Linked DNA regions of Parazoarcus communis. The protein of the gene in region 1 interacts with the protein of each later gene in a pairwise test. Links are inferred from orthologs where the notes say so. Each region holds a gene or a part of one and is shown in the gene's direction. Other genes may lie near its edges. The genes, in order: secD and pheT.

What was found.
Region 2: the proteins of secD (region 1) and pheT interact in binary tests that used the Escherichia coli proteins (3 or more experiments, as listed by UniProt). The link is inferred for Parazoarcus communis from one-to-one orthologs.

The regions. Positions count from the first base shown.
Region 1 is NZ_CP022188.1:2,226,226-2,237,301, reverse strand. Bases 4,215-7,187 are described here. They hold secD (protein translocase subunit SecD), read left to right. Parts: upstream 4,215-4,754; coding sequence 4,755-6,620; downstream 6,621-7,187. Other genes in these bases: secF (protein translocase subunit SecF), read left to right, coding at 6,644-7,187; yajC (preprotein translocase subunit YajC), read left to right, coding at 4,278-4,601. In the rest of the region: CEW87_RS10245 (Bax inhibitor-1/YccA family protein), read right to left, coding at 1-303; CEW87_RS10240 (HPF/RaiA family ribosome-associated protein), read right to left, coding at 382-729; transcriptional activator NhaR, read left to right, coding at 857-1,765; tRNA preQ1(34) S-adenosylmethionine ribosyltransferase-isomerase QueA, read left to right, coding at 2,073-3,107; tRNA guanosine(34) transglycosylase Tgt, read left to right, coding at 3,097-4,209; more of secF, read left to right, coding at 7,188-7,576; CEW87_RS10200 (DUF2322 family protein), read right to left, coding at 7,660-7,977; purB (adenylosuccinate lyase), read right to left, coding at 8,075-9,442; Co2+/Mg2+ efflux protein ApaG, read left to right, coding at 9,588-9,971; CEW87_RS10185 (DUF6781 family protein), read left to right, coding at 10,144-10,878; CEW87_RS10180 (ABC1 kinase family protein), read left to right, coding at 10,878-11,076. UniProt on the Escherichia coli protein: Part of the Sec protein translocase complex. Interacts with the SecYEG preprotein conducting channel. SecDF uses the proton motive force (PMF) to complete protein translocation after the ATP-dependent function of SecA.
Region 2 is NZ_CP022188.1:2,929,588-2,938,327, forward strand. What follows is about bases 1-3,040. They hold pheT (phenylalanine--tRNA ligase subunit beta), read left to right. Parts: upstream 1-345; coding sequence 346-2,736; downstream 2,737-3,040. Other genes in these bases: pheS (phenylalanine--tRNA ligase subunit alpha), read left to right, coding at 1-338; CEW87_RS13425 (integration host factor subunit alpha), read left to right, coding at 2,733-3,040; CEW87_RS13430 (MerR family transcriptional regulator), read left to right, coding at 3,025-3,040. In the rest of the region: more of CEW87_RS13425, read left to right, coding at 3,041-3,044; more of CEW87_RS13430, read left to right, coding at 3,041-3,405; CEW87_RS13440 (cupin domain-containing protein), read left to right, coding at 3,692-4,063; CEW87_RS13445 (NUDIX domain-containing protein), read right to left, coding at 4,076-4,546; CEW87_RS13450 (FAD-dependent oxidoreductase), read right to left, coding at 4,806-6,950; serine/threonine transporter SstT, read right to left, coding at 7,153-8,388; CEW87_RS13460 (L-serine ammonia-lyase), read right to left, coding at 8,472-8,740.

The DNA.
Region 1 (11,076 bases):
CATGGACAGGTAGTGCGAGATGATCGGGCCAAGGGTGTAACCCATGAACCCGGTCAGCGCGAAGACGAACAGAATGCCCAGACTGCTGTTACGGAACTTGGTTGTCAGGAACAGCAGGCCGAAATAGCCGACCAGCGTCAGGATCAGGCCCGGATGCGGCAGCCCGAACGCCATCGAGGCGCCTGCAGTCACCGCCGAAAACGCCAGCGTCAGCGACAGCAGCATGTAGGTGTTGCGGATGACCTTGTTGGTCGACAGCACCGAGGCTTCCGACCGGTTCATCGAGGCAATGCGATTTTCCATCTGTGATTCTCCTTGAAACAAGCGGCAATGCCGTAGTCTAGTTTTGATTTGTTCGAAATATAAACGCTAAAAGCGTGCTCAAACGGGCGCTTCGATCAGCGCGGCGCAGCGGGTGTGATCCACGCGCCGGTTACGTCGCAGGCGCTGGGCGAGTACGCGCGAAACCCTGTCCGCCGCCTCATCGACCGCCGCCCTGACATCGAGCTGGGTGATCGCGAATACCACGTCCGGCAGGTTGCGCAAGCGCAACTGGACCACACAGCGCTTGTCCGCGCCACCCCGCGGTCCATTCACGTCGGCCACCTTGATCCGGGCCCACTGGATGTGATCCCTGAATTTGCCGACAGCAAAGCGCATCCTCCGCGCCACGTAGTCCTGCAAACCGGGAGCCGCTTCAACGCCGTCACAATGCAGATCGATTCGCATGTCTGAGTCTCCTTTGTCTGGTGCAATGACCGCCCTGCAATACACAGTTCGGATGCTAAGGCTCAGACTGTTCGATAAACTCCGGGTTCAACTGAATTTTCATCTGGTTTTATCGAACAATATACACATGATCAACTTCAAGCAGCTTCACCATTTCTGGAGCGTGGCACGTGCCGGCGGCGTGGTCAGGGCCAGCGAGCGCACCGGCCTCGCACCGCAGACGCTGTCAGGCCAGATTGCTGCCCTTGAGACCACACTCGGCGTCAACCTGTTTCGCCGCCAGGGGCGACGCCTGGTGCTGACCGAAACCGGTGACATGGTGCTCGACTACGCAGAGGAAATCTTCCGCCTCGGCACCGAACTCGAAGACGCCCTCAGCACGCGCTCGGCCGGCCGCGCACTGCCCTTCCGTGTCGGGGTCTCCGACGTTGTGCCCAAGGCAATTGCCTATGTCCTGCTCGCCCCCTCGATCGCCCTGCCCGAACCGATGCGCATCGTGTGCCGCGAAAACAAGCTCGACCAGTTGCTTGGCGAACTGGCCGTCCACAAGCTGGACGTGGTGCTGGCCGACAGCCCGCTGCCACCAAATATGGACGTGCGCGGCTACAGCCACAAGCTGGGCGAGTCGCCGGTCAGCTTCTTTGCCACGCCGGCCCTCTCGGCCAGTCTCAAAGGCCCCTTCCCCGCCTGCCTGCATGGCGCGCCCATGTTGCTGCCGGGCGCCGATGCCGCGGTACGGCGCCCCTTGTTGCGCTGGCTCGAAGATCACAAGGTGCATCCGCGAATCGTCGGAGAGTTCGACGACAGCGCACTGATGAAGGCTTTCGGGGAGGCCGGTGTCGGCATCTTTCCCTCGGCCGACCTGATTTCCGACGAGGTATGCAGGCAGCACGGCGTACAACGCCTGGGCACGGCCGACAGCGTCAGGGAATCCTTCTATGCGATTTCCGTGGAGCGCCGGCTGACGCATCCCGCAGTCCGTGCGATCAGCAATGCAGGGCCGATGCAATCGGACTCCGCCGACACGACGTCGTGAACATTCGACACGTCCCGACAGGATCATGCGCCCGCATGCGGTGTCAACCGGGGCGAACCATGCTGGAGAAGGGGGCAACGCGGGGGGAAAGGTGGCAGAGGCCAAGCCCGCCTGCGAAAGCTGCTAGAATCCGCCGCTTTCGATGCGTGCTGCCTTGCCTGGTGCCGGGAGAGGGACTCGAACCCTCACACTGTTACCAGCGGCGGATTTTGAATCCGCTGCGTCTACCGATTCCGCCATCCCGGCAGGGAAGGGCACGCATTATCACTGAACAAGACCGATTGCGGCAAGCCGTTACGGTGAATTGATGCCTCTGACCCTCAACGATTTCGATTATGAACTCCCGCCCGAGCTGATTGCGCAGGCGCCGCTGGCCGAACGCAGTGCCAGCCGCCTGCTGATCGTGGGTGAAACACTGGACGACAGGCAGTTCTCCGACCTGCCGGATTACGTGCGCCCGGGCGATCTGCTGGTGTTCAACGACACCCGCGTGCTCCACGCCCGTCTGCACGGAATAAAGGCCTCTGGCGGCCAGATCGAGGTGCTGATCGAACGCCCGATCGGCCCCCACGAGGCGCTCGCGCAGATCCGCTCGTCCAAGTCGCCCAAACCCGGCTCCACACTGCGCTTGGCAGATGCGTTCGACGTCACCGTTCTCGGACGAGTCGGCGAGTTCTTTCATCTGCGCTTCCCGGAACATGAGGATCTGGTCCAGTTGCTCGAGCGCCACGGCAAGCTTCCGCTGCCGCCGTATATTCAGCGCGCAGCCGGCGATGCCGACGAGAGTCGCTATCAGACGGTGTATGCACGTGCGCCCGGTTCGGTCGCCGCGCCCACGGCGGGGCTGCACTTCGACCAGTCCGTGCTCGATCGCGTCGCAGCGCGGGGCGCCAGTTGCGCCTGGCTGACATTGCACGTCGGTGCGGGCACTTTCCAGCCGGTCAGGGTGGACGACCTCGGGGAGCATCGCATGCACTGCGAGCGCTACGTGATTCCGCAGGAAACGGTAGATGCGATCGCCGCCACCCGCGCCGCCGGCGGGCGGGTGATCGCAGTCGGCACCACCAGCATGCGCGCGCTTGAAGCCGCTGCGCAGGAGGGCCCGCTCGCGGCAGGCAGCGGCGAGACCGAGATTTTCATCCTGCCCGGCTTCCGCTTCCGTGTCGTCGACGCCCTCGTCACCAACTTTCACCTGCCCAAATCCACCCTGCTGATGCTGGTGTCCGCCTTTGCCGGCATGGACACCATGCGGCAGGCTTATCGCCACGCGATCGCTCAAGGCTATCGCTTCTTCAGCTACGGCGATGCCATGCTTCTGACCCGGAACGACAATGCAGTTTGAACTCCTCACCACCAGCGGCAGTGCCCGCCGCGGCCGCCTGACCCTGGCTCACGGCGTAGTCGAAACCCCGGTATTCATGCCGGTCGGCACCTATGGCACGGTCAAGGCCATGACGCCGGACATGCTCAAGGACATCGGCGCGCAGATCTGCCTCGGCAACACTTTCCACCTGTGGCTGCGCCCCGGGCTGGACGTCATTGCCGCGCACGGCGGCCTGCATGGCTTCATGGGCTGGGACAAGCCCATCCTTACCGATTCAGGCGGTTTCCAGGTTTTCAGCCTCGGCGCCCTGCGCAAGATCACCGAAGAAGGCGTGAAGTTCGCCAGCCCGATCGACGGTGCCAAGCTCTTCCTCACGCCCGAGATCTCCATGCAGATCCAGCACACGCTGAACTCGGACGTGGTGATGATCTTCGACGAGTGCACGCCCTACCCCGCCACCCGCGACGAAGCCGCGAAATCGATGCGCATGTCGCAGCGCTGGGCCCGGCGCTCGCGCGACGAATTCGACCGTCTGGAGAACACCAACGCACTGTTCGGCATCGTCCAGGGCGGGATGTACGAAGACCTGCGCGACGAGTCGCTGGCCGCACTGGATGAAATCGGCTTCCACGGTTTTGCCATTGGCGGCCTGTCGGTGGGCGAGCCCAAAGAGGACATGCGCCGCATCCTCGCCCATACGGCGCCGCGCCTGCCATCCGGCAAGCCGCGCTACCTGATGGGCGTGGGCACACCGGAAGACATCGTGGAAGGCGTCGCTGCCGGCATCGACATGTTCGACTGCGTGATGCCGACCCGCAACGCCCGCAATGGCTGGCTATTCACCCGTTTTGGCGACATCAAGATCAAGAATGCCACGCACAAGCTTGATACCCGGCCACTCGACCCCACTTGCGACTGCTATACCTGCCGGAACTTCAGCAGGGCTTACCTTCACCATCTGCACCGCACCGGGGAAATTCTGGGCAGCATGCTCAACACGATTCACAATCTGCGCTATTACCAGACGCTCACCGCCGAACTCCGTGACGCCATTGCGGTCGATGGCTTCGCTGCGTTTGTCGAGCGCTTCCAACGCGATCGCAATACAGGCACCGTCTGATCCTCACCAAGGCAGCGCATGCTTCGCTGCTATAATTCAACGCTTTTTGCCAACTTTGGAGTAACAACGTGCTGATTTCCAACGCATACGCTCAGGCCGCAGGCGCCGATCCTACCGGTGGCCTGATGGGCATGCTGCCGCTGATCCTGATGTTCGTGGTGCTGTGGTTCCTGATGATTCGGCCGCAGATGAAGAAGGCCAAGGAACACAAGGCCATGGTTGAAGCGCTGGGCAAGGGTGATGAAGTCGTCACTGGCGGCGGTATCGCAGGCCGCGTCACCGAAGTGAACGACAGCTTCGTGCAGGTCGAGGTCGCGCCCAACACCGTTGTCGCCGTGCAGAAGAATGCCGTTGCCACGGTGCTGCCCAAGGGCACGCTGAAGGCACTCTGAGCATTGCCTTAGCGGAGGCGGCGCTCTGCCGCCTCCGTACCGACACTCCCGCGCTGCCGAGGCGCAGGGGATGCCTTTTACGTTGTCCGAAAGGCGGGCGCATGACCGGCCCTGATTCCGGACAGCCTCATCCTCAACGCACTGCCCTCCACAATGAATCGCTATCCACTCTGGAAGAACATCCTCATCGGGCTCGTCCTGCTATGGGGCCTGATCTACACATTGCCGAACTTCTACGGTGAGGTGCCCGCGGTTCAGGTGTCGAGCGGAAAGGCCACGCTCAAGCTTGATCCCGCCACCGTCACCGACCGCGTTGCCGAGGTGCTGCGTAGCGCCGGCATCGAGCACAACGGAATTTTCTCGGATATCTCGGGCGTTCGCGCCCGCTTTGCCAGCACCGACGTCCAGATCCGGGCCAAGGACGCCATCGAGCGCGCCTTCAACCCCGATCCGCAGGATCCGTCCTACGTTGTCGCCCTCAACCTGTTGTCGGCCTCGCCGGCCTGGCTGACCTCGATCCACGCCTTGCCGATGTATCTGGGCCTCGACCTGCGAGGCGGCGTGCACTTTCTGCTTCAGGTAGACATGCCCGGGGCACTCACCAAGCGCCTCGACTCCACCACCGGTGACCTGCGTACCCTGATGCGCGACAAGAACGTGCGCCATGCCGGCATCACCCGCGAAGGCAACACGATCCACATCCGCTTCCGCGACAGCGCGCAGCGCGACGCCGGCCGCAGCGCCATCCAGGGCAGCACGACCGACCTGCAGCTGTCCGACCGCGACGACGGCAGCGATGACCTCAAGCTGGTGGCCACGCTGACGCCTCAGGCACAGCAGACCATGCGCGACTTCGCGATCAAACAGAACATCACCACCCTGCACAACCGGATCAACGAGCTGGGCGTCGCCGAGCCGGTGATCCAGCAGCAGGGCGCAGAACGCATCGTCGTCCAGCTGCCCGGCGTGCAGGACGTGGCCAAAGCCAAAGACATCCTCGGCCGTACTGCCACCCTCGAGGTGCGCATGGTCGACGACACCCCTGGCGCGGTAGAGGACGCCATTGCCGGCAAGGTACCCTTCGGCACCGAGCTCTACACCGAGCGTGGCGGCTTGCCCCTGCTGGTGAAAAAGCAGGTGGTACTGACCGGCGACCGCCTCACCGACGCCCAGCCCGGCTTCGACGGCCAGACCAACGAAGCGGCCGTGCATCTGACACTGGATGCCGCCGGCGCCCGTATCTTCCGCGATGTCACCCGCGAAAGCATCGGCAAGCGCATGGCCATCCTGCTGATCGAAAAGGGCAAGGGCGAAGTGGTAACCGCACCGGTCATCCGCAGCGAGATTGGCGGCGGCCGGGTGCAGATTTCCGGCCGCATGACCACGGCCGAAGCCAACGACGTCGCCCTGCTGCTGCGGGCCGGCTCGCTGGCTGCACCGATGGAAATCATCGAAGAGCGCACCGTCGGCCCCAGCCTCGGCGCAGAGAACATCGCCAAGGGCTTCAACTCGACACTGTGGGGCTTCCTCGCGATTGCCGTGTTCATGTGCGCGTACTACGCACTGTTCGGCGTGGTTTCGACGATTGCGCTGGCATCCAACCTCTTGCTGCTGGTGGCCTTGCTGTCGCTGCTGCAGGCCACGCTGACCCTGCCCGGTATCGCCGCCATGGCGCTCACCCTGGGTATGGCCATCGACGCCAACGTGCTGATCAACGAGCGTATCCGCGAGGAACTGCGCAACGGCTCAAGCCCGCAGGCGGCCATTGCCGCCGGCTACGACCGCGCCTTCGACACCATTCTGGACTCCAACATCACCACCCTGATCGCCGGTATCGCACTGCTGGTATTCGGTTCCGGAGCGGTGCGCGGCTTCGCCGTGGTGCACTGTCTGGGCATCCTGACCTCGATGTTCAGCGCGGTGCTGGTGTCGCGGATGATGATCAACCTGATCTACGGTCGTCAGCGCAAGGTGGAAAAGCTGGCAATCGGCCAGGTCTGGAAGCCGGGCAATAACTGAGCGGAAGACAAGGACAAGCAATCATGGAATTTTTCCGCATCAAGAAAGACATCCCCTTCATGCGCCATGCGCTGGTGTTCAACATCATCTCGTTGATCACCTTCGTGCTGGCCGTGTTCTTTCTCGCCACCCGCGGCCTGCATCTGTCGGTCGAGTTCACCGGCGGTACGCTGATCGAGGTCAGCTACACCGAGGCGGCCCAGCTCGATCCCATCCGCCAGGCGCTGGGCAACGAGGGCTACCCGGATGCCCAGGTACAGAACTTCGGCAGTGCGCGCGACGTGCTGATTCGCATGCCAAACCGCGAAGACCTCGACACCAACCGCGTGTCGGAACGGGTCATGAGCACGCTGGCAAGCATCGACGGCCCCAAAGGCGAACTGCGCCGTGTCGAGTTCGTCGGCCCCCAGGTCGGCAAGGAACTCGCCACCGACGGTGCCATGGCGCTGCTGCTGGTGATCATCGGCATCATGCTCTACCTCGCGGCCCGCTTCGAATGGCGCTTCGCGGTGTCGGCCATCATCGCCAACCTGCACGACGTGATCATCATTCTGGGGTTCTTCGCCTTCTTCCAGTGGGAGTTCTCCCTGCCGGTGCTGGCTGCGGTGCTCGCGGTGCTGGGCTACTCGGTGAACGAATCCGTCGTGGTCTTCGACCGTGTGCGTGAAACCTTCAAGAAGAAGCGCAGCATGAGCACGCCCGACGTGCTCAACCACGCTATCACCAGCACCATCTCGCGTACCGTGATCACCCACGGCAGCACCCAGATGATGGTGCTGGCCATGCTGATATTCGGCGGCGAAACCCTGTACTACTTCGCCCTCGCGCTGACCATCGGCATCCTGTTCGGCATCTACTCCTCGGTGCTGGTCGCCAGCCCGCTGGTGATGTGGCTCGGCGTCTCGCGCGAGCAGTTCATCAAGCCGAAGAAGGAAAAGGAAGAAGCCGTCGTCTGACGCTTCCTGCAGCACACGTGACAAGGGCGCCAATTGGCGCCCTTTTTCATGCAACCGGCCCGGCAGTACCGGGCTGCGCTGCATTACACGGCAAAAACCTGCTTCACCCGCAGCGTCTCGCCGCGCTCGATCAGCCCGATCAGGCGGTCAATGTTCGGGTGCTTGCCGGGGTTCAGGCGCGCGTCCTCGGTATGCTCCGCATACAGTTCCAAGCCTTTCGCAGCGGCTTCCGGGCTGATTGCGCCGTGGATCTGCGCCAGATGGTTGTACACCGTCAGCGAGCCGCCTTGGCCGGGTTTGTTCTCGATCGTTCCAACGACTGCGTCCGCAGCGTCGATCAGATTGATTGCTGCCAGGTGGGACACCTTGGGCAACTGCTTGAGGTTGTCGGCAAAGGCCATGTTCACGCTCCCTGTTTGATGGAAAACGCCACCGTGAAGGTGGCGTTGAATGATTCTTGTCGTACCGGGGCTCAAGACCCCGGCACTTCGGCAACGCTCAGATGGCGCGGGCCAGTTCCGCGGCCTTGCCGATGTAGCTCGCCGGCGTCATCGCCAGCAGACGGTCACGCTCGCTCTGCGGAATCGCCAGCGTGGCGATGAAGGACTGCAGCGCCTCGCGGGTGATGCCCTTGCCGCGGGTCATGGCCTTGAGCTGTTCGTACGGGTTCTCGATCGCAAAACGGCGCATGACGGTCTGCACCGGCTCGGCCAGCACTTCCCAGCAGTCGTCGAGGTCGGCCGCCAAGCGGGCCGGTTCGGCTTCGAGCTTGCCCAGACCGCGCAGCGCACTGTCGATTGCCAGCACCGTATGGCCGAAGCCCACGCCCATGTTGCGCAGCACGGTGGAGTCGGTCAGGTCGCGCTGCATGCGCGAGACCGGCAGCTTCTCCGAGAAGTGACGCAGCACCGCATTGGCGATACCGAGGTTGCCCTCTGCGTTCTCGAAATCGATCGGATTGACCTTGTGCGGCATGGTTGACGAACCCACTTCGCCGTCCTTCAGACGCTGCTTGAAATAACCCAGCGAGATGTACATCCAGATGTCGCGGCAGGCGTCGATCAGGATGGTGTTCATGCGGCCGGTGGCGTCATACAGCTCGGCCATCGCGTCATGCGGCTCGATCTGGATGGTGTAGGGGTTGAACTCCAGACCCAGCGACTCGATGAAGCGGCGGTTGAAGCCCTCCCAGTCGAACTCGGGCCAGGCGGACAGGTGAGCATTGTAGTTACCCACCGCACCGTTGAACTTGGCGGTCAGCGACACCGCAGCGATCTGCGCGCGCGCGCGCATCAGCCGCGCGGCGATGTTGGCCATCTCCTTGCCCAGCGTCGTCGGGCTGGCCGGCTGGCCGTGAGTGCGCGACAGCATCGGCAGATCTGCCAGTTGATGCGCGAGCGCGCGGAAACGGGCGATCACCTTGTCGACCGCCGGCAGCAGCACCTCGTCGCGACCGGCCTTGAGCATCAGCGCATGCGAGGTGTTGTTGATGTCTTCGGAGGTGCAGGCAAAGTGGATGAACTCCGACACCTTCATCACCTCGGCGTTATGACCGAGGCGCTTCTTGAGCCAGTACTCCATGGCCTTGACGTCGTGATTGGTGGTGGCCTCGATGGCCTTCACCGCCTCGCTGTCGTCGGGGGAGAAGCCCGCCACGACGGCATCGAGTTCAGCCACGGTTGCGGCAGAGAACGGCGCGATCTCGGCGAGACCGGCATCGGCCGCCAGCGCCTTGAGCCACTCCACCTCCACCCTTACCCGATTGCGGATCAGGCCGTGTTCGGAAAAATGGTCGCGCAAGCCCCCAACCTTGCCGTGATAACGGCCATCGAGCGGGGACAGGGCAGTAAGGGCAGAAACGGACATGACAGATTTTCCGGACAAAATGTTATTTTACAGCTCTGACTCCCGTCTTGGCCCGCTTTCGGGACAAGAAAGCCGACACCATCCACCGGCGACCCGTGGCGCCTGCGCTACCTTAGCCGATGATCATTCCAGGAGAATCACGCGCGTGAGCACTTCAGACGCCTATCGTATCGCCGTCGAAGCTGTCGCCGAATTCATTCCGGCACAGTCCAATCCGGACGAGGACCACTTTGTCTTCGCCTATCACATCACCATTCGCAACACCGGCACCGTGGCAGCACGGCTGGTCAGCCGCCACTGGATCATCACCGACGGCACCGGCAAGGTTCAGGAGGTCCACGGTCAGGGCGTGATCGGCGAACAGCCGCTACTCGAACCAGGCGAAGTGTTTCGCTATTCGAGCGGATCGGTGCTCGAAACGGCCGTAGGCACGATGCACGGCAGCTACCAGATGGAAGCCACCGACGGACATCGTTTCGAAGCCGAGATCCCACCCTTCATGCTGGCGATGCCGCGCGTACTGCACTGATTCGAAAGGTGCAGACCGTGCCGCCGGGCACGATGCTCAGTACAATGGAGTCGACGCATGAACGGCCTCCGGCTTTCTGCCGCAGGCTATCAGCGGTTTGCAGCAAGGCGCCGGACAGCGCGCGGAACCTTCCGCTTCGTGGTGCCGGGCGCCCAGCAAAGGAGTCGTCACCATGAGCAAGCAATCTTCCCACACTGGCAGTGCTTCGCATTCGACTGGAGACGCGCAGGCCCCAAGACCGGCCGCCGATGAAATCGAGCGGCAGGCCCGCAGTGCGGCAGGGGGCACGCCCGCCGAAATCTCCGAACGGGTGCGCGGCATCACCCTTCAGGCCCTTGCCGATGGACATCTGGACCGCGATGCAATTCGCGCCGTGATGGATGCAGTGGTAAAGGGCGCCCAGCAAGGTGCAGCCAGCCGCGGCAGCGAAGAGGCGCAGGCGCTCCGGCAGGCCATGCAAGGGCTCGACGAGGCGCTGGCTTCTGCCGCCGAAGCCACCCAGCTTGCGCTGCAGGAAGCGGGAAAGCGCGGCGAAGCGTTCTCCCACGAGGTCCTCAAACAGACGCGCGACGAACTCTCCGCGCTGGAATCACTGTTCATCGAAACCCTGGGCAATGCGGCCCGGAGTGCCAACGGCATTGCGCGCGCGACCTTGCAGGATCTGAACGACCATGCGCGCAGCAGTGGCACCGCGGTGGGCGGGCGCATCCGCTCTGCCCTGTCCGAACTCACCCAAAGTCTGGCCGACACCGCGCGCGGACAGGTTGAAGACGGTGCGCGGATCGTGCGCAACGAAGCCGCTGTTCTCGCCGGGCTGGCGGCCGGCCTGCTGCGCGGCATTGCCGACCGCCTGCATCCGCCGACGGACAAGGGCAGCACGCCCCCTCCGCCTGACCAGAACGACTGATGTGGTCGGACGCCGTCAGCGCCGTTCGCGACCTTGGCCGCCTGCATGACATTGCAAGTGTCCTGATTCGCTACGGCTTCGGCGATCTGGTGCGTCGCATCGGCATGGCCGGCGCACTCGAGCGCGCGGGCAAGGTATTGCACTGGCGCGCCCCGGATGAACTCGCCCAGCTCGAACCGCCCGCCAGGGTGCGTCGAG
Region 2 (8,740 bases), 700 kb from region 1 along the record:
CCGACCTCAAGGGCGTGATTGCCGATTTCCTGCGCAAGTTCTTCGAGACCGAAGACCTGCAGGTGCGCTTCCGTCCGTCCTTCTTCCCCTTCACCGAACCTTCGGCTGAAATCGACGTGGCCTTCATGAGCGGTGCGCTCGAAGGTCGCTGGCTGGAGATCGCCGGTTGCGGCATGGTCCATCCGAACGTGCTCAGCCTCGGCGGCATCGACCCCGAGCGCTATACCGGCTTTGCTTTCGGCATGGGGCCGGACCGCCTGACCATGCTGCGCTACGGCGTCAACGATCTGCGCCTCTTCTTCGAGGGCGATCTGCGTTTCTTGAGCCAATTCAGGTAAGCGAATCATGCAATTTTCCGAACACTGGCTGCGGACCTTCACCAATCCGCTTCTTGATAGTGCTGCGCTGGGTCATCTGATGACCATGGCCGGCCTCGAAGTGGAAGAAGCCGAACCCGTGGCGCCGGCATTTACCGGCATCGTCGTGGCGCAGATCGTCGAAGCCGAAAAGCATCCGAACGCCGACAAGCTCAAGCTGTGCAAGGTCGACGCCGGCGCCGGGGAGCTCCTCCAGATCGTCTGTGGCGCACCCAATGCCGCGGTCGGTCTGAAAGTGCCGTGCGCCAAGGTGGGTGCGGTGCTGCCGGGTGACTTTGCAATCAAGGCGGCCAAACTGCGCGGTATTGAATCCTTCGGCATGCTGTGCTCGGAGCGCGAGCTTGGTCTGTCCGACGAGCATGGCGGTCTGTATGCGCTGCCCGACGATGCGCCGGTGGGCGTGGACATCCGGGAATACCTTGCGCTCGACGACACGTTGTTCACGATCAAGCTCACGCCGAACCGCTCCGACTGTCTGAGCTTGACCGGCGTGGCACGCGAGGTCGCGGCCCTCACTGGCGTGCCGCTGGTGCGGCCCGAGATTGCTGCGGTTGTACCGACGATCGACGATCGCCGTGCGATCCTGCTTGACGCGCCCCAGGCCTGTCCGCGTTATTGTGGTCGTGTGCTCAAGGGTGTTGACGCCAAGGCGCCGACACCGGACTGGATGAAGCAGCGTCTGCAGCGCAGTGGCATCCGGTCGATCAGCGCGCTGGTGGATATCACCAACTACGTGATGCTCGAGCTCGGGCAACCGCTGCACGCTTTCGACAACACCCGTCTCAAGGGCGCAATTCATGTGCGCCTTCCGGTGGAGGGTGAGCAGGTGCTGTTGCTCAACGAACAGACGGTGACCCCGGCGGCCGACACGCTGCTGATCGCCGACGAGCACTGCGCGCTTGCGCTGGCAGGCATCATGGGCGGTGAAGAGAGCGGTATCACGCTGGAAACGTCCGAAGTTTTCCTCGAAAGCGCCTTCTTCGCACCCGACGCAATCGCCGGTCGCGCCCGTGCCTACGGTTTCTCGTCCGATGCCTCGCATCGTTTCGAGCGCGGTGTCGATTTCGCACTCGCCCGCCCGGCGCTGGAGCGCGCCACCGGTCTCATTCTCGAGATCTGCGGTGGTGCTGCAGGCCCGGTTGAAGAGGCGCTGGCTGCCGATGCATTGCCCGCCCGTCCGCCGGTGCGTCTGCGTCCGGCACGTGCTCGCCGCGTGCTTGGCATTGACATGGCCGACGACGCAATGCAGAAACTGCTCGAACGCGTCCATCTTGAAGTGAGCCGGGACGGTGACGCGCTGCTCGTCAGCCCGCCTTCCTTCCGTTTCGATATCGAGATTGAAGAAGACCTGATCGAAGAGCTGGCTCGGCTGCATGGGTATGACAACATCCCCGCGGTCGCACCCTTGGGTCGGCTGGTGATGCTGGATCGCAGCGAGTCCGATCGCAGCGAATGGGATGTTCGCCACCTGCTCGCTGCGCGCGGCTTCCAGGAAGTGGTTAACTTCGCCTTCGTCGAAGAAGCGTGGGAGCGCGATTTCTGTTCCAACGAAGATCCGATCCGTCTTGCCAACCCGATCGCGAGTCAGATGAGCGTCATGCGCTCAAGCCTGATTCCGGGACTGGCTGCCAATCTGGTCACGAACCGCAAGCGCCAGCAGAACCGTGTTCGCGTGTTCGAGCTCGGGCGCTGCTTCGAGCGCAAGGCTGACGGTCAGCCGGTAGCCGGCTTCCATCAGCCGCGGCGAATTGCCGCGCTTGCCGCCGGTCCGGTCGTGCCCGAACAGTGGGGCGAGCGCAGCAGGACGACCGACTTCTATGATCTCAAGGGGGATCTCGAGGCCTTGTTCGCGCCGCGCGAACTCAGCTTTGAATGCCTGGCCGATCCCGCGCTGCACCCGGGGCGGGCGGCAGTCGTCATGCTCGATGGTCGCCGCATCGGTGTCATCGGCGAACTGCATCCGATCTGGGTGCAGCGCTACGATCTCGGGCCTGCACCGGTGGTGTTCGAGGTTGAGCTTGATGCCGCACTGGAGGCGATTCTGCCTGCATCGGGCAGTGTGTCGCGTATGCCGGCGGTTGCCCGTGACCTGGCCCTGGTGGTCAATCAGGAACTCAGTGCGACGCGTGTTCTGGCAGTGCTGCGTGAAGCGGCGCCGAGCCTCGTACGCGAGATCAGCCTGTTCGACGTCTACCATGGCAAGGGCATTGACCCTGACAAGAAGAGTCTTGCTTTCAGTGTGTTGATGCAAGATACTCAACGGACCCTTGAAGATGCCGAGGTGGAAGCCGCAATGTCGGCACTGCTCCGCCATGCTGAGCTCACGCTGGGTGCGCGACTGCGTGGATCGGGAGAATGAACGTGACCTTGACCAAAGCCGAACTGGCCGATCTGCTGTTTGAGCAGGTTGGCCTGAACAAGCGTGAAGCCAAGGACATGGTGGAAGGCTTCTTTGAAGAAATCCGGACAGCGCTCGAGCGCGGCGACAGTGTGAAACTGTCCGGGTTCGGCAACTTTCAGTTGCGTGACAAACCGCAGCGTCCGGGGCGCAACCCGAAGACTGGCGAGGAAATTCCGATCACTGCCCGTCGGGTGGTCACCTTCCACGCCAGCCAGAAGCTCAAGGCCGCGGTAGAGGAACTCAGCGATGCAAGCAAGCAACCCTGAAACCGGTACGGCAGCACTGCCGCCGATTCCCGCCAAGCGTTACTTCACGATCGGTGAGGTAAGCGAACTGTGCGGGGTCAAGGCACATGTGCTGCGTTACTGGGAGCAGGAGTTTACCCAGCTCAAGCCGGTCAAGCGCAGCGGCAACCGTCGCTACTATCAGCATCATGAAGTGATGCTGATCCGGCGCATCCGCCATCTGCTGTATGACGAAGGCTTTACTATTTCCGGGGCACGCAACCGTCTCGGCGAAGCCGCGATTCATCAGCACGAAGAGATCGAGGCGGCAACACGCTACAAGGCCTTGATCGCGGATTTGCGGCATGAAATCGAGACTACACTGGCAGCGCTGAAAAGCTGATTTTTTGCTGGTAAAGTTTTTTTGGCCTGCTATAATGCCGGCTTGTGTCGGGGCGTAGCGCAGCCTGGTAGCGCACTTGCATGGGGTGCAAGGGGTCGTGAGTTCGAATCCCACCGCCCCGACCAAACGAATCAGACAAAAGCCAATCCTTCGGGGTTGGCTTTTTGTTTTTCCGGCTCAGTCCATTCGGGCACGTCTGCATCTTCTTGCAACGATGGAACGGCGGGGCGGCGCTGGCAGCGATGACTGAAGACCGAGGCGGATGCAATCAGCGGAGGCAGATTTCATGAAGTACGGATACAGCGAAGCCAGGCCCTACATCACGAAGGACGGTTCGATGATTCGCGAACTGATGCATCCGGACGTACATGGCAACAAGGCACAGAGCCTGGCCGAAGCCACCGTCCCCGCAGGGACGAGAACGCAGCTGCATCGCCACGCCCTGACCGAGGAGCTCTATCACATCACGTCGGGAACAGGGCGGATGCAACTCGGCGACGCGCGTTTCGACGTGGCGGCCGGCGATACCGTCTGCATTCCGCCCGGCACACCGCACTGCATCGAAGCGCTTGGAGATGCCCCGCTGAAATTGCTGTGCTGCTGTGCACCGGCATACGCTCATGAAGATACCGAGCTTCTTGAACCGGGTGCTTCTTGAGCCGGGTCTGAGCTAGCCCGCGTCCGGTGCGCGCCCGAGCAGTGTTCTGGCGTGTGCGAGCAAGCCCTTTTCCAGCAGCAGTCTCTTCATGCTCTTTGCCAGCCGAACACGCAGCTGCGCGTCGTCAGCCCAGGCGAAGCCATCGACTTCCGGCGCACGCTTGCCGGTCACGTAGTGGTCGAAGTAGCTCGTGCACCGGCAATGCTCGGGACGGGTTTCGGTGGATGTGGTGCCGACGCAGAACAGATGAAGATCCTTGCCGCGGTAGTAGGCGTAACGGCCCAGCTCGACCAGGCGCCCGGTCGGGAACTCGAGTCCGAACTCCTCGCGAGCCTCGCGCAGGGCGCAAGCCATGGGGCTCTCTCCCTCATCGATGAGGCCCTTGGGCAGGTCCCAGTGCGTGCTTCCGGTGGAATGACCCACAAGCAGTTCGCCGCGTTCATTGATCACCAGCAGGCCGCAGGAAAGTTGTGTCGCCATCATGTGGCTGCGGCCTGTTTGAGGACACCGGCTCCCGGCGCCGGTGCCGAGTCGCTTGCTTTCATGAACACCTCCTTCACGCCACATTGTGCGGCAAAAGGAGGGCGGACGAAGCGGCGGGTGCGCAATCCGGCTCAGGGCTCTCCGGCACTGCGCCGATTCTTGCTGGCGCCTGCCATCATCGGGAACGGTCCTTTCCACGTGCACGTCATCCATGCGCGCACCGTGCCGGGACCTCGCCTTTTCGCAAACGACGTTTGTCTCAGCCCCTGCGCCAGGCGTGGAAGCGTTCGACCCAGGCCAGCAACTGTTGCGGTGCGTGCGCCTTCTTCCAGTTGCCTGCGACATACTTGTTGGCCTCGGCCAGTGTCGGGTAGATATGGATCGTGCCGAGGATCTTGTTCAGGCCGATGCCTTGTTTCATGGCCAGCACGTACTCGGCGATCAGGTCGCCCGCGTGCTCGCCGACGATGGTCACGCCGAGAATCCTGTCCTTGCCAGGGACGGTGAGTACCTTGATGAAGCCATGTGCCTCGCCGTCGGCGATGGCGCGGTCGAGATCGTCGATGCCGTAAGTGGTCACCTCAAAGGCGATGCCTTGTGCCTTTGCGTCCTGTTCGTTCAGGCCGACGCGGGCGACTTCGGGTTCGACGAAGGTGGCCCAGGGGATCACCGAGTAATCCGCCTTGAATTTCTTTAGCGGGTCGAAGAGTGCGTTGACCGCGGCATACCAGGCTTGGTGCGCAGCCGTATGGGTGAACTGGAAGGGCCCGGCGACGTCGCCTGCGGCGTAAATGTTGGGGTAGTTGGTCTGCAGGAACGCGTTGGTGTCCACCGTTCGTCCGGTCGGAATGCCCAGTTCTTCGAGGCCAAAGCCTTTCAGGTTGGCCGCGCGGCCGACGGCGACCAGCACGGCGTCGAAGGGAATGCGAACATCCTCGCCTTCGTGTTCGGCGATCAGGATCTTCTCGCCGTTTTCGATGAGGAATTCCTTGGCCTTGTGCCCGGTCAGCACGGCGACGCCTTCGGCGCGGAAGCGCTCGGTGACGAGGTCCGAGACCTCTGGGTCTTCGCGACCCATGATGCGCGCTTCCATCTCGACCTGGGTCACGCTGGCGCCAAGCCGTGCGAAGGCCTGGGTCAGTTCGCATCCAATCGGCCCGCCGCCGAGTACGATCAGGCGCTGCGGCAGTTCGCGTAGTTCCCAGACGTTGTCCGAAGTCAGGTAGCTAACCTGCTCAATGCCCGGAATAGGTGGCACGAAGGGACGGGCGCCGGTGGCGATGACGATGCTGCGGGTGGTCAGGCGTTGCGTGCTGCCGTCCTCCAGGGTGATGTCGACCTCCCAGGGCGAGACAATCTTCGCTGCGCCCTGCACGACATCGACGCCGAGCCCGGTGTAGCGCTCGGCCGAGTCGTGCGGTTCGATCGCCTTGATCACCGACTGAACCCGCTCCATGACGTCGGCGAAATCGACTTCTGCGCGCGCCGACCTGATGCCGAACTCCTGCGACCTGCCGACGTGAGAGAGGAACTTGGCCGAGCGAATCAGCGCCTTCGAGGGCACGCAGCCGGTGTTGAGGCAGTCCCCGCCCAGTTTGTGTTTCTCGACCAGCGTGACCTTGGCCTTGACCGCAGCGGCGATGTAGGAGGTCACCAGTCCGGCACTGCCGCCACCGATGACCACGAGGTTGCGGTCGAAGCGCGACGGCTTCGTCCAGTTGGCGAATACCTTGTTCATGCGAATGACCTCCAGGAGTTTGCGGGCAATCAGCGGAAAGATGCCGAGCAGCACAAAGGAGCCGAGCAGGCCCGGCGAGAGGATGCCGGACAGGGACTCCAGCTTGCCCAGCTGGGTGCCCGCATTGACGTACACAATGGTGCCGGCAAGCATGCCGAGCTGGCTGACCCAGTAGTAGGTGCGGGTCTTCATTGCAGTCAGGCCGAGCAGCAGGTTGACCAGGAAGAACGGGAAGGCCGGTACCAGACGCAGGGTGAACAGATAGAACGCACCTTCGCGGCGAACCCCGGCGTCGATGGCCTGCAGGCGCTGGCCAAAGCGCTGCTCGACCCAGTTCCGCAGCAGGAAGCGCGACATCAGGAAGGCGAGCGTGGCGCCGATGGTCGAGGCAAAGGAGACGATGACCGTGCCCCACAGCAGGCCGAACACTGCACCGCCCGCCAGTGTCAGCAGGGCTGCGCCGGGGAGGGACAAGGCCGCCATCAGCACGTAAATGACGAAGTAGATGGTGACGCTCAGGAGCACGTTCTCGTCGCGGAACGCTTCGATGGCGGCCTGCTGCTCCTTGAGGTTCTGCAGGTTCAGGTACTGGCCCAGGTCCAGGATGAAGAACAGCGCAATGGCCGACGCGACGGCTGCCACGACTGCCAGTTTTCGAGCTTGCATGAAAGACCTCGGTGAATGTAAAGAGCGAGGGCTGCCGCCCCCGCCTGTGCATTACTCAGTCGGATGGATGCTCGATTACTTACACATCGCGTACGACACGTGCGCACACGAGATTGCGCTCAGCGGAAGGAACGTGATGGGGTGGGAACGACATGATCTGACGCGAGCCGGCACCGCGGAACCGGCTCGATCGTCTCTCGAATCACGGCTTTGCAGCGGCTGGTGCGGGCGCTGCCGGCGGGCAGGCGGCGGCGGTGAACAGCACGTCGGTGGAGGAGTTCAGCGCCGTTTCGGCAGAGTCTTGCAGCACGCTGATGACAAAGCCGATCGCGACCACCTGCATGGCAACATCGGTCGAGATGCCGAACAGGTTGCACGCCATCGGGATCAGCAGCAGCGAGCCGCCGGCCACGCCGGAAACGCCGCAGGCGGCGAGTGCCGACACGATGCACAGCAGGAATGCGGTCGGCAGGTCGACGCTGACGCCCAGGGTGTTCGCAGCGGCCAGCGTCATCACCGTAATGGTGATGGCCGCGCCGGCCATGTTGATGGTCGCGCCCAGCGGGATGGAGATCGCGTACGTGTCTTCGTGCAGGTTCAGGCGCTTGCACAGTTCCATGTTGATCGGGATGTTGGCGGCCGAACTGCGGGTGAAGAATGCGGTGATCGCGCTTTCGCGCAGGCAGGTCAGCACCAGCGGGTAGGGATTGCGGCGGGTCTTCAGGAATACGATCAGCGGATTGACGACCAGGGCAACGAAGATCATGCAGCCGACGATGACCAGCAGCAGCCTGGCGTAGTCGAGCAGGGCGTCGAGTCCGGACTCCACAAGTGTGCTTGCCACGAGGCCGAAGATGCCGAGCGGGGCGAAGCGGATCACGAGCCTGACGATCTTCGATACGGCTTCGGAGAGGTCGGAGAGCATCGTCCGGGTGGTGTCGGACGCGTGGCGCAACATGATGCCGAGGCCGATCGCCCAGCTCAGGATGGCAATGAAGTTCGCTTCCATCAGGGCCTTGGCAGGATTCGAGACCGCGCTCAGCAGCAGGTTCTTGAGTACGCCGACGATGCCGCCCGGTGGCGTGCCGCTCACTGCGGGCGCGTCGAGAACGAGGGTGGTGGGAAACGCGAAGCTGGCGGCGACCGCGACTGCTGCGGCACCGAGCGTACCGAGCAGATAGAGGATCAGCACCGGCCGGATGTGCGTGGGCTGACCGCGCCTGTGGCTGGCGATCGACGCAATCACCAGCAGGAAGACCAGTACCGGCGCCACCGACTTGAGCGCAGAAATGAAGACGTCTCCGAGGAGCGATACGGAGCGTGCCAGGTCGGGGGCGAGCAGGGCGAGGGCGATGCCGCAGATCAGGCCGACGACGATCTGGGTGATGAGGCTGGTTCTCAGCATGAAAACGGGGGAACGGCTTACTGCGGTGTTCATGACGTGTTTCCTGTCGTGTCGCGTGTGTTGCGGTTAGAAAGGCCACGCAGCCGGGTGGGGCTGCAGGGCCTGCGGCGGAGCAGTCAGCACTCGGTAAAGTTGACCGCCAGCCCGCCGCGCGAGGTTTCCTTGTACTTGTCCAGCATGTCACGCCCGGTGTCGCGCATGGTGCGGATCACCTGGTCGAGCGAAATGGCGTGCGAACCGTCTCCGCGCAGCGCCAGTTGTGCAGCGTTGATTGCCTTGATCGAGGCCATTGCGTTGCGCTCGATGCACGGCAGTTGTACCAGCCCGGCAACCGGGTCACAGGTCAGGCCCAGGTTGTGCTCAAGCCCGATCTCCGCCGCATTCT